Regions from separate parts of the Streptomyces sp. 5K101 genome, predicted to be linked through region 2. Evidence: riboswitches for the same ligand, from Rfam matches in the RefSeq annotation. Region 2 holds a riboswitch; the other holds the start of a gene.
The links. A riboswitch is a leader RNA that binds a small molecule or an ion and turns the genes downstream of it on or off. The one in region 2 is predicted to bind S-adenosylmethionine.
Positions count from the first base shown of each region.

Region 1 (4,242 bases), on a different contig from region 2:
TGTGGCGAACCTAGCCCGTCCCGCATTCCCTCAAACGTGCGTGCGGCCGTGCCGCGGGTCAGCGGTCACGGTTCCGGCCACGGGCCGCCGCGATCGCGACCGCGCCCGCCGCGCTCACGCTGAGCGCGACCCCGCCGAGCAGCCACAGCTGCTCGGCGGGGAAACCGGCGCCGGCCGGCTCACCGGTGTACCGCGGCCCCTCGGCGGCCAGGGCCGGTGCCGTGTCCCGGATCCCGTGCATGACGTCCATGAGGTCGGCGAGGTGCATGAGGTTCATACAGAGGAAAGTTAGACAAACTGAACACAAGGTCCGGCTTATGCCGCGCGACGCGCCGCGTACTCACCGATCTCGCGCATCGGCGGCCGCTCCTCGGTGTCCACCTGGTGGTTGCGCGGTACGAATCCGTGCTCGCCGCGCTCGAACTGGGTGAGCTCCGGCCGTACCAAGTGGCCGCGTGCCAGGCGCAGTTGAGCCGTGCGGTAGATCGTCGCCGCCATCCGGCCCAGCGCCTGCCCGTCCTGGTGGCGGTGCCGGCGCGTGCCCACGTCGACCTGCGCCAGCGCGTCGAGTCCCACCAGGTTGAGGGCGTCCACCAGCAGCCCCAGCTCCACTCCGTAGCCGACCGGGAAGGGCAGTTGCTCCAGCAGGGAGCGCCGGGCCGCGTACTCGCCGCCCAGCGGCTGGACGAAACCGGCCAGTTGCGGCCAGTGCAGATTCAGCAGCGGCCGCGCCACCAGCTCGGTCACCCGGCCGCCCTGAGCGGGCGCGCCCCCGAGCGGGCGGTCGTACATCGCCTTGACGAACTGCAGCTCGGGCTCGGTCAGCAACGGCCCGACGATCCCCGAGACGAAGTCCGCGGAGAAGTCGCGCAGATCCGCGTCGACGAAGCACACGATGTCACCGCTGGTCACCATCAGTGACCGCCAGAGCACCTCGCCCTTGCCAGGCACGGCCGGTATGTGCGGCAGGACGGCGTCCCGGTGGACCACCCGCGCGCCCGCCGCGGCGGCCACGTCCGCCGTGCGGTCGCCCGACGCCGAGTCGATCACCACCAGCTCGTCCACCAGCGGAACGGGGCCCGACATCAGCCCGTCGCGTATCGCGGAGACGATCTCCCCGACGGTCTCCTCCTCGTTCAGGGCCGGCAGCACGACGCTGACCGTGGTGTTCTTCTTGGCGGCCAGCAGCCGGCCGAGTGGGCGGTCGGCCACCGACCAGGACCGTCGGGCGAGCCAGCGCTCCACCTCATCCAGCACGTGATCTCCATCTCGCGGATCGGACGACCATCTCAAGCGTCCAGGGGTTCGGCTACAGTCTTGAACAACGCGCGTGACCGCCGCATGTCGGGGTCGCCGCGCGCGACAACCGAATACCGCTCATCCAGAGGGGCAGAGGGATACGGCCCGTTGAAGCCCCGGCAACCCTCCAGCCGATCTCTGCGCTCATCGCGCGAGGCTCACGGCTAGGGAAGGTGCCAATTCCGTCTCGCGGCGAGGTGCGTCGCGGGGAAGATGAGGAGAAAGGGCCTCGCCTCCATGGCTGTGCAGACTGTTGCCACCACCAACGAATCCGCCGATTCCACCGGATCCGTCGACCTGGGCCCCGCCTCCGGGCTCTCCTGCCGCGAGTGCGGCGAGCGGTTCGACCTCGGCCCGATCTTCGCGTGTGAGGTCTGTTTCGGGCCGCTCGAAGTCGCGTACGACGTGCCGAGCGGCGACCCGGAAGCCCTGCGCAAGCGGATCGAGTCCGGGCCCGAGAACATCTGGCGCTACGCCCCGCTGCTGCCCGTCCCGGCCGACGTCGCGGACAAGCCGAACCTGAACCCCGGCTGGACCAAGCTCGTCAAGGCCGACAACCTCGCCCGCGAGCTGGGCGTCGAGGCCGGCAAGCTGTTCGTCAAGGACGACTCCGGCAACCCGACGCACTCCTTCAAGGACCGTGTCGTCGCCCAGGCCCTGGAGGCAGCCCGCGCGTTCGGCTTCACCACCCTCTCGTGCTCCTCCACCGGCAACCTCGCGGGCGCCGTCGGCGCCGCGGCCGCCCGCGCCGGCTTCCGCTCCTGCGTGTTCATCCCGCACGACCTGGAGCAGGGCAAGGTCGTCATGGCCGCCGTGTACGGCGGTGAACTGGTCGGCATCGAGGGCAACTACGACGACGTCAACCGCTTCTGCTCGGAGCTCATCGGCGACCCGGCCGGCGAGGGCTGGGGCTTCGTGAACGTCAACCTCCGCCCGTACTACGCCGAGGGCTCCAAGACGCTCGCGTACGAGATCTGCGAGCAGCTCGGCTGGCGGCTGCCCGACCAGATCGTCATCCCGATCGCCTCCGGCTCCCAGCTCACCAAGATCGACAAGGGCCTGCAGGAGCTGATCAAGCTGGGTCTGGTCGAGGACAAGCCCTACAAGATCTTCGGCGCCCAGGCCGAGGGCTGCTCCCCGGTGTCCGTCGCCTTCAAGGCGGGCCACGACGTGGTCAGGCCGCAGAAGCCCGACACCATCGCCAAGTCCCTCGCGATCGGCAACCCGGCCGACGGCCCGTACGTCCTGGACATCTGCCGCCGCACCGGCGGCGCGGTCGAGGACGTCACCGACGGGCAGATCGTGGACGCGATCAAGCTGCTCGCCCGCACGGAGGGCATCTTCACGGAGACCGCCGGCGGCACGACCCTCGGCGTGGCGAAGAAGCTGATCGAGGCCGGTGTCATCGACCCGTCCCTCACCACGGTCGTCGTCAACACGGGTGACGGCCTCAAGACCCTCGACGCGGTGGCGCCCACGACGGGTATGACCGCTGTCATCCGACCCAACCTGGACTCTTTCCGAGAGGCTGGCCTCGCATGAGCGTCAACGTCCGTATCCCCACCATCCTCCGCACGTACACGGGCGGTCAGGCCGAGGTTTCCGCAGAGGGCGCGACTCTGGCCGAGGTCATCGCGGACCTGGAGAAGAACCACACGGGCATCGCGGCCCGCGTCCTGGACGACCAGGGCAAGCTGCGCCGCTTCGTCAACGTGTACGTGAACGACGACGACGTCCGCTTCGAGCAGGGCCTCGAGACGGCGACGCCGGACGGTGCGGGCGTGTCGATCATCCCCGCCGTCGCCGGCGGCTGATCCCCTCCGCGTTACCCCGCGTTATCGGCATTGCCCCCTCCGCGAGAGAAGCGGAGGGGGTAATTCTGCATGGTTGAGCGCGGTAGAGTCTGGGAAGCCCCCTCCGCCGGCTGCCCGGCAATGCGTTCCCGCTCCACAAGAATGCGCCAAAGTAAGCGATCGAATTGCGCCGAAAGTCGCACTTTGCCGGGCCCGACTTGCCCCGGAATTCAATGAATTCGCATGGATCGGCCGATCGGCCCTGCCCAGATTTCTCGTCCGATTGACCTGTTGCGGAGGGCAGTTGGGCAGATACATTCAGCCGCGGTCGACGCGTTCCGGCGCACACCCCTCCTGCTGGGGTGAGGTCTGACCCGGGTCCGCGAAGTGCGGTCCTGTGCAAGGGCCAGTAATAGGGGAGTTAGGCATGGCTCAGGGCACCGTCAAGTGGTTCAACGCGGAGAAGGGGTACGGCTTCATCGCGGTCGACGGTGGTGCGGATGTTTTCGTCCACTACAGCGCGATCCAGATGGACGGATACCGCACCCTCGAAGAGGGTCAGCGAGTCGAGTTCGAGATCTCGCAGGGCCAGAAGGGTCCGCAGGCCGACATGGTCAAGCTCGCCGTCTGATCCGACTGATCCAGACGCGATCGGCCACCGGCGCACGCACGCCACGAGGGGTCCGCATCCCACAGACGGGGATGCGGGCCCCTCGTGCGTGCGCCGCGGCGGTCACCGTGAGCGTCAGGCGCTTGCACTCTCAGGGGTCGAGTGCTAATCATTGGCGTTAGCACTCTCCGAGTGAGAGTGACAGAACTTGGATCGGGTCGGTGAGGTCCGCAGGCCGGGTGGGGCAAGGAACCACGCGGCACGCAGACCGTCCGTCGCGGGCGCCGGATGCGATCCGAAGGCAATCCTCCCCCGCAGCTTCGCGCGGGGGGACCCCCATGTCCGGGAGGACACTTCACATGGCCAAGATCATCGCGTTCGACGAGGAGGCACGGCGCGGTCTCGAGCGCGGGATGAACCAGCTCGCCGACGCCGTCAAGGTCACCCTTGGTCCCAAGGGTCGCAACGTCGTCCTCGAGAAGAAGTGGGGCGCCCCCACGATCACCAACGATGGTGTGTCCATCGCCAAGGAGATCGAGC
Region 1 covers NZ_JBKFFO010000006.1:141,281-145,522, forward strand. The annotation lists gene ACLB9X_RS14205 (trehalose-6-phosphate synthase) at 1-1, opposite strand, end outside; gene ACLB9X_RS14210 (hypothetical protein) at 59-277, opposite strand; gene ACLB9X_RS14215 (glucosyl-3-phosphoglycerate synthase) at 316-1,257, opposite strand; SAM riboswitch class I at 1,375-1,519, shown strand; gene thrC (threonine synthase) at 1,537-2,841, shown strand; gene ACLB9X_RS14225 (MoaD/ThiS family protein) at 2,838-3,113, shown strand; gene ACLB9X_RS14230 (cold-shock protein) at 3,520-3,723, shown strand; gene groL (chaperonin GroEL) at 4,062-4,242, shown strand, end outside.
Region 1: another riboswitch for S-adenosylmethionine. It lies ahead of thrC (threonine synthase); the one in region 2 lies ahead of ACLB9X_RS01690 (aminotransferase class V-fold PLP-dependent enzyme).

Region 2 (4,242 bases):
GGCGAGTTCGTCGAGATCCACGAGCCGCTGTCGCAGGCCGACCGGTACAAGCTGACCGCGCACGAGCAGTACACGCCCGCCGAGATCGGCCCGACGGTCGACGAGAACGGTGTGCGCCGCAAGGTCGGCCGTATGGAGAAGTTGCGCGTCAAGCTCAACAAGGGTTACTACGGCAGCGACAACCAGGTCGCCAAGCCCACGGTCGACGAGTACAAGGAGATCACCAGCGGCCACGGCCACCACTGATCACCTGACCTCGACCTAAGGGTCGCCACAGCGCGGGCCCCGTCCATCGAATGGACGGGGCCCTTCGCTGTGCCCCCCGGCTGGATAGGGTGGGACCATCCTTATCGGCTGTGGACCCAGGAGTGGACCATGAACGTTGTGACCCCGGTTGGCGGCGACAGCGTGGCGGCCCTCTCCTGGCCGAGCGTGCTGAACGCCCTCCTCGACAACCGCGACCAGAGCGCCGACGCCACCGCCTGGGCCATGGACCGCATCCTCAGCGGCGAGGCCACCGACGCGCAGATCGCCGGCTTCGCGGTGGCTCTGCGGGCCAAGGGCGAGACCGTCGAGGAGATCTCGGGCCTGGTGCGGACCATGTACGAGCACGCCAACCTGATCGAGGTGCCCGGTCCCAGCGTCGACATCGTCGGCACCGGCGGCGACGGCGCGAAGACGGTCAACATCTCCACCATGTCCGCGATCGTCGTCGCCGGTACGGGCGCGAAGGTGGTCAAGCACGGCAACCGGGCCGCGTCGTCGGCGAGCGGAGCCTCGGACGTCCTGGAGAAGCTGGGCGTCAACCTGGAGCTGACGCCGCAGCGCGTGGCCGAGGTCGCCGAGGAGGCCGGGATCACCTTCTGCTTCGCGGTGAAGTTCCACCCGGCGCTGCGCCATGTCGCCATGGCCCGCAAGGAACTCGGCATCCGCACCGTCTTCAACTTCCTGGGCCCGCTCACCAACCCGGCCAGGATCAGGGCGCAGGCCACCGGTGTCGCCGACGCCCGCATGGCGCCCATCCTCGCCGGCGTCCTCGCCGAGCGCGGCGCCTCCGCGCTGGTGTTCCGGGGCGACGACGGGCTGGACGAGCTGACGACCACCGCCACGTCACGGGTATGGGTGGTGCGCGACGGCAAGGTCCGCGAGGAGGCGTTCGACCCCCGGGACGTCGGCATCGACCTGGTGCCCGTGGAGGCCCTGCGCGGCGCGGACGCCTCGTACAACGCCGATGTGGCACGCCGCCTGCTCGGCGGCGAGACGGGCCCGGTGCGGGACGCCGTCCTGCTCAACTCGGCGGCCGCGCTGGTGGCGCTGGAGCCGACCGGCGGCACGCTGAACGAGCAGCTGGCGGCAGGCATCGCGCGGGCGGCGCAGTCGATCGACTCGGGCGCGGCACGGGCGACGCTGGAGCGCTGGGTGACGGCGAGCAACGCCTGACGTGCGCCTGGCTGGGGGGGCGCGGTCCACTATGCGGACCGCGCCCTTGCGCCATCCGAGACGTATGGCAGGATGCTCTGCAAGGTCATGAGTGACAGCGATTACGGCCCCGGCCCGCTGTCCGGCAACCCTCCGTCCGTGGCGGGGTGCCCCGGGTGAAGACCAGGCCGCAGGCAGCGAGGTCTGTGGCAAGCGCGGACCCCTTCCGCCTCTGGGGTCCTGGTCCTCGAGGAGCTGTCTCGTGAGCAAGCGAATGCGATAGGGCGTTTCCGCCCCTTCTTCACCACACCTCCGTACGGCCCGTCCGTGCGTCGAGGTCTTTCCCCGTACGCCGTCGCACAGCCGAACTGTCGCGCCGTCACGGGGCCTGTCGAAGCCGACTCGCCTTTTCCTGCCGGGAGATACCGTCATGTCCGCACGCCCTGTCGCCGCCACTGCCACCACCGCCGCTGTCGCCTCCGACCCCTGTTGCGCCGCGCCGCTGCCCGTCCTCGGCCGGGACGTCACCGTCCCGCTCGTGACCGGCGGCGAAGTCACCTACGCCGCACTCGACTACGCGGCGAGCGCCCCGGCGCTGCAGCGCGTGTGGGACGACGTCGCCGCGTACGCCCCCTACTACGGCAGCGTGCACCGGGGCGCCGGGTACCTCTCGCAGCTGTCCACCGACCTGTTCGAGAACAGCCGGGCCACCGTCCACTCCTTCCTCGACTGCCGGGACGGCGACCAGGTCGTCTTCACCCGTTCCACCACGGACTCGCTGAACCTGCTCGCCGCCGCGCTGCCCGCCGACTGCCAGGTCTTCGTCTTCGAGACCGAGCACCACGCCTCGCTGCTGCCGTGGGGCGACAGCCGCGTGACGTACCTGAACGCGCCGCGCACGCCCGGCGAGGCGGTACGGACGCTGGAGCACGCGCTCGCCGAGCGCGACCCGTACGGCCCGGCGCTGGTCTGCGTGACCGGTGCGTCGAACGTGACCGGTGAGCTGTGGCCCGTGCGGGAGCTCGCCGCCGCGGCCCATGCGCACGGCGCGCGCATCGTGCTGGACGCCGCCCAGCTCGCGCCCCACCACCCCGTGTCCGTACGGGAGTTGGACGTCGACTGGGTCGCCTTCTCGGGGCACAAGCTGTACGCGCCGTTCGGTTCCGGCGTGCTCGCCGGCCGCGCGGACTGGCTCCAGGACGCGGAGCCCTACCTGGCGGGCGGCGGCGCGTCGCGAAGGGTGGCGCGGCGCGCGGACGGCGGCGTGGACGTCGAGTGGCACACCACGGCCGCGCGCCACGAGGCCGGTTCGCCGAACGTGATCGGCGTCTACGCGATCGCGTCCGCGTGCAAGGCGCTCACCGAGGCCGGGTTCGACACGCTGGTCGAGCGCGAGCAGCACCTGATCGCGAAGGTGCGCGAGGGGCTCGCTGAGGTGCCGGAGGTCCGCGTCCTGTCGCTCTTCGGCGACGACGCGCCGCGCGTCGGCGTCATCTCCTTCGTCGTGGACGGCTGGAACAGCTCGCACTTCGCGGCGGCGCTGTCGGCGGAGTACGGCATCGGCGTCCGCGACGGCCTGTTCTGCGCCCACCCGCTGGTGCGGACGCTACTCGGCAGCGGCCCGCAGGAGGTCGGCGAGTGCGGTGCGCCGGAGGCGGCGCCGGGGGAGAGGTCGCTGAACGCGATCCGCGTGAGCTTCGGCGCGGGCACGCCGGACGAGCACGTGGAGCGCTTCGTGGGGGCGGTGCGGGAGCTGGTGCGCGAGGGCGCGCAGTGGACGTACCACACGGAGGACGGCCGCTGCGTCCCGGCGGTCTGACCCGGGGGCGGTCCCGGCGGTCTGACCCGGGGGCGCTGCGCCGCCCGGGTCACGCACGGCCCGCCGTCCGGGCTACGCGTCGAGGCCGATCGCGAACGCCGCCTCCAGGTCGTGCTGCGAGTAGGTGCGGAACGCCACGTGCGTGTCCGTCGCCTCGACGCCCGGGATCTTGCTGATGCGGCCCGGAATCACGTCCGCCAGGTTGTCGTGCTTCGCCACGCGCACCATGGCGATCAGGTCGTACGTGCCGGTCACGGAGAAGACCTCGCTGACGCTGTCCAGCGCCGCGATCGACTCGGCGATCTCGGGGATGCGGTCCACACTGGTCTTGATGAGCACGATCGCGGTGATCACGGCTGGCTTTCTCCCTCGGTGGCCGCTGCAGATGTCCTCACTCTAGTCCCACCCCCGAATCGGCCCCACGCGTAGAGGAAGCCCGCCGAGAAGCCCACCAGGTGTGCCAGGTAGGCGACCCCCGGGCCGCTGCCCGCGTTCCGGGCCGCCAGCCACTGCAGGACGAACCAGAAGATCAGCACCACCCACGCCGGGAAGCGCAGCGGCAGGAAGAAGAGGAACGGGAACAGGCTCGTCACCCGCGCCTTCGGGAGCAGGAAGAGGAACGCGCCCAGCACCGCCGAGATCGCCCCGGAGGCGCCCACCAGCGTCTGTGCGGATTCCGCGTTGGCCACCGCGTACGCGAGCAGCGCCACGTAGCCGGCGATCAGGTAGAAGAGGGCGAACTCGGCACGCCCCATGCGTTCCTCGGCCGGCGTGCCGAAGACATAGAGGAAGAGCATGTTGCCCAGCAGGTGCAGCCAACTGCCGTGGATGAACAGGGCGGTGAAGGGGGTCAGGAGCGCGCGGGGTGAGGCGGTCAGGAGGTCCGACGGGATCACGCCCCAGCGTTCGAAGTACGCCTCCTGGGCCGCGAGCAGGGCGTCGCCGAGCCCGTGGGAGGGGTCGAGCCCCGAGACCGGACTGACGACGAAGATCGCGCAGCACAG
Region 2 covers NZ_JBKFFO010000001.1:379,015-383,256, reverse strand. The annotation lists gene ACLB9X_RS01700 (cytochrome b) at 1-246, shown strand, start outside; gene trpD (anthranilate phosphoribosyltransferase) at 376-1,440, shown strand; SAM riboswitch class IV at 1,524-1,641, shown strand; gene ACLB9X_RS01690 (aminotransferase class V-fold PLP-dependent enzyme) at 1,850-3,238, shown strand; gene ACLB9X_RS01685 (Lrp/AsnC family transcriptional regulator) at 3,311-3,592, opposite strand; gene ACLB9X_RS01680 (rhomboid family intramembrane serine protease) at 3,589-4,242, opposite strand, start outside.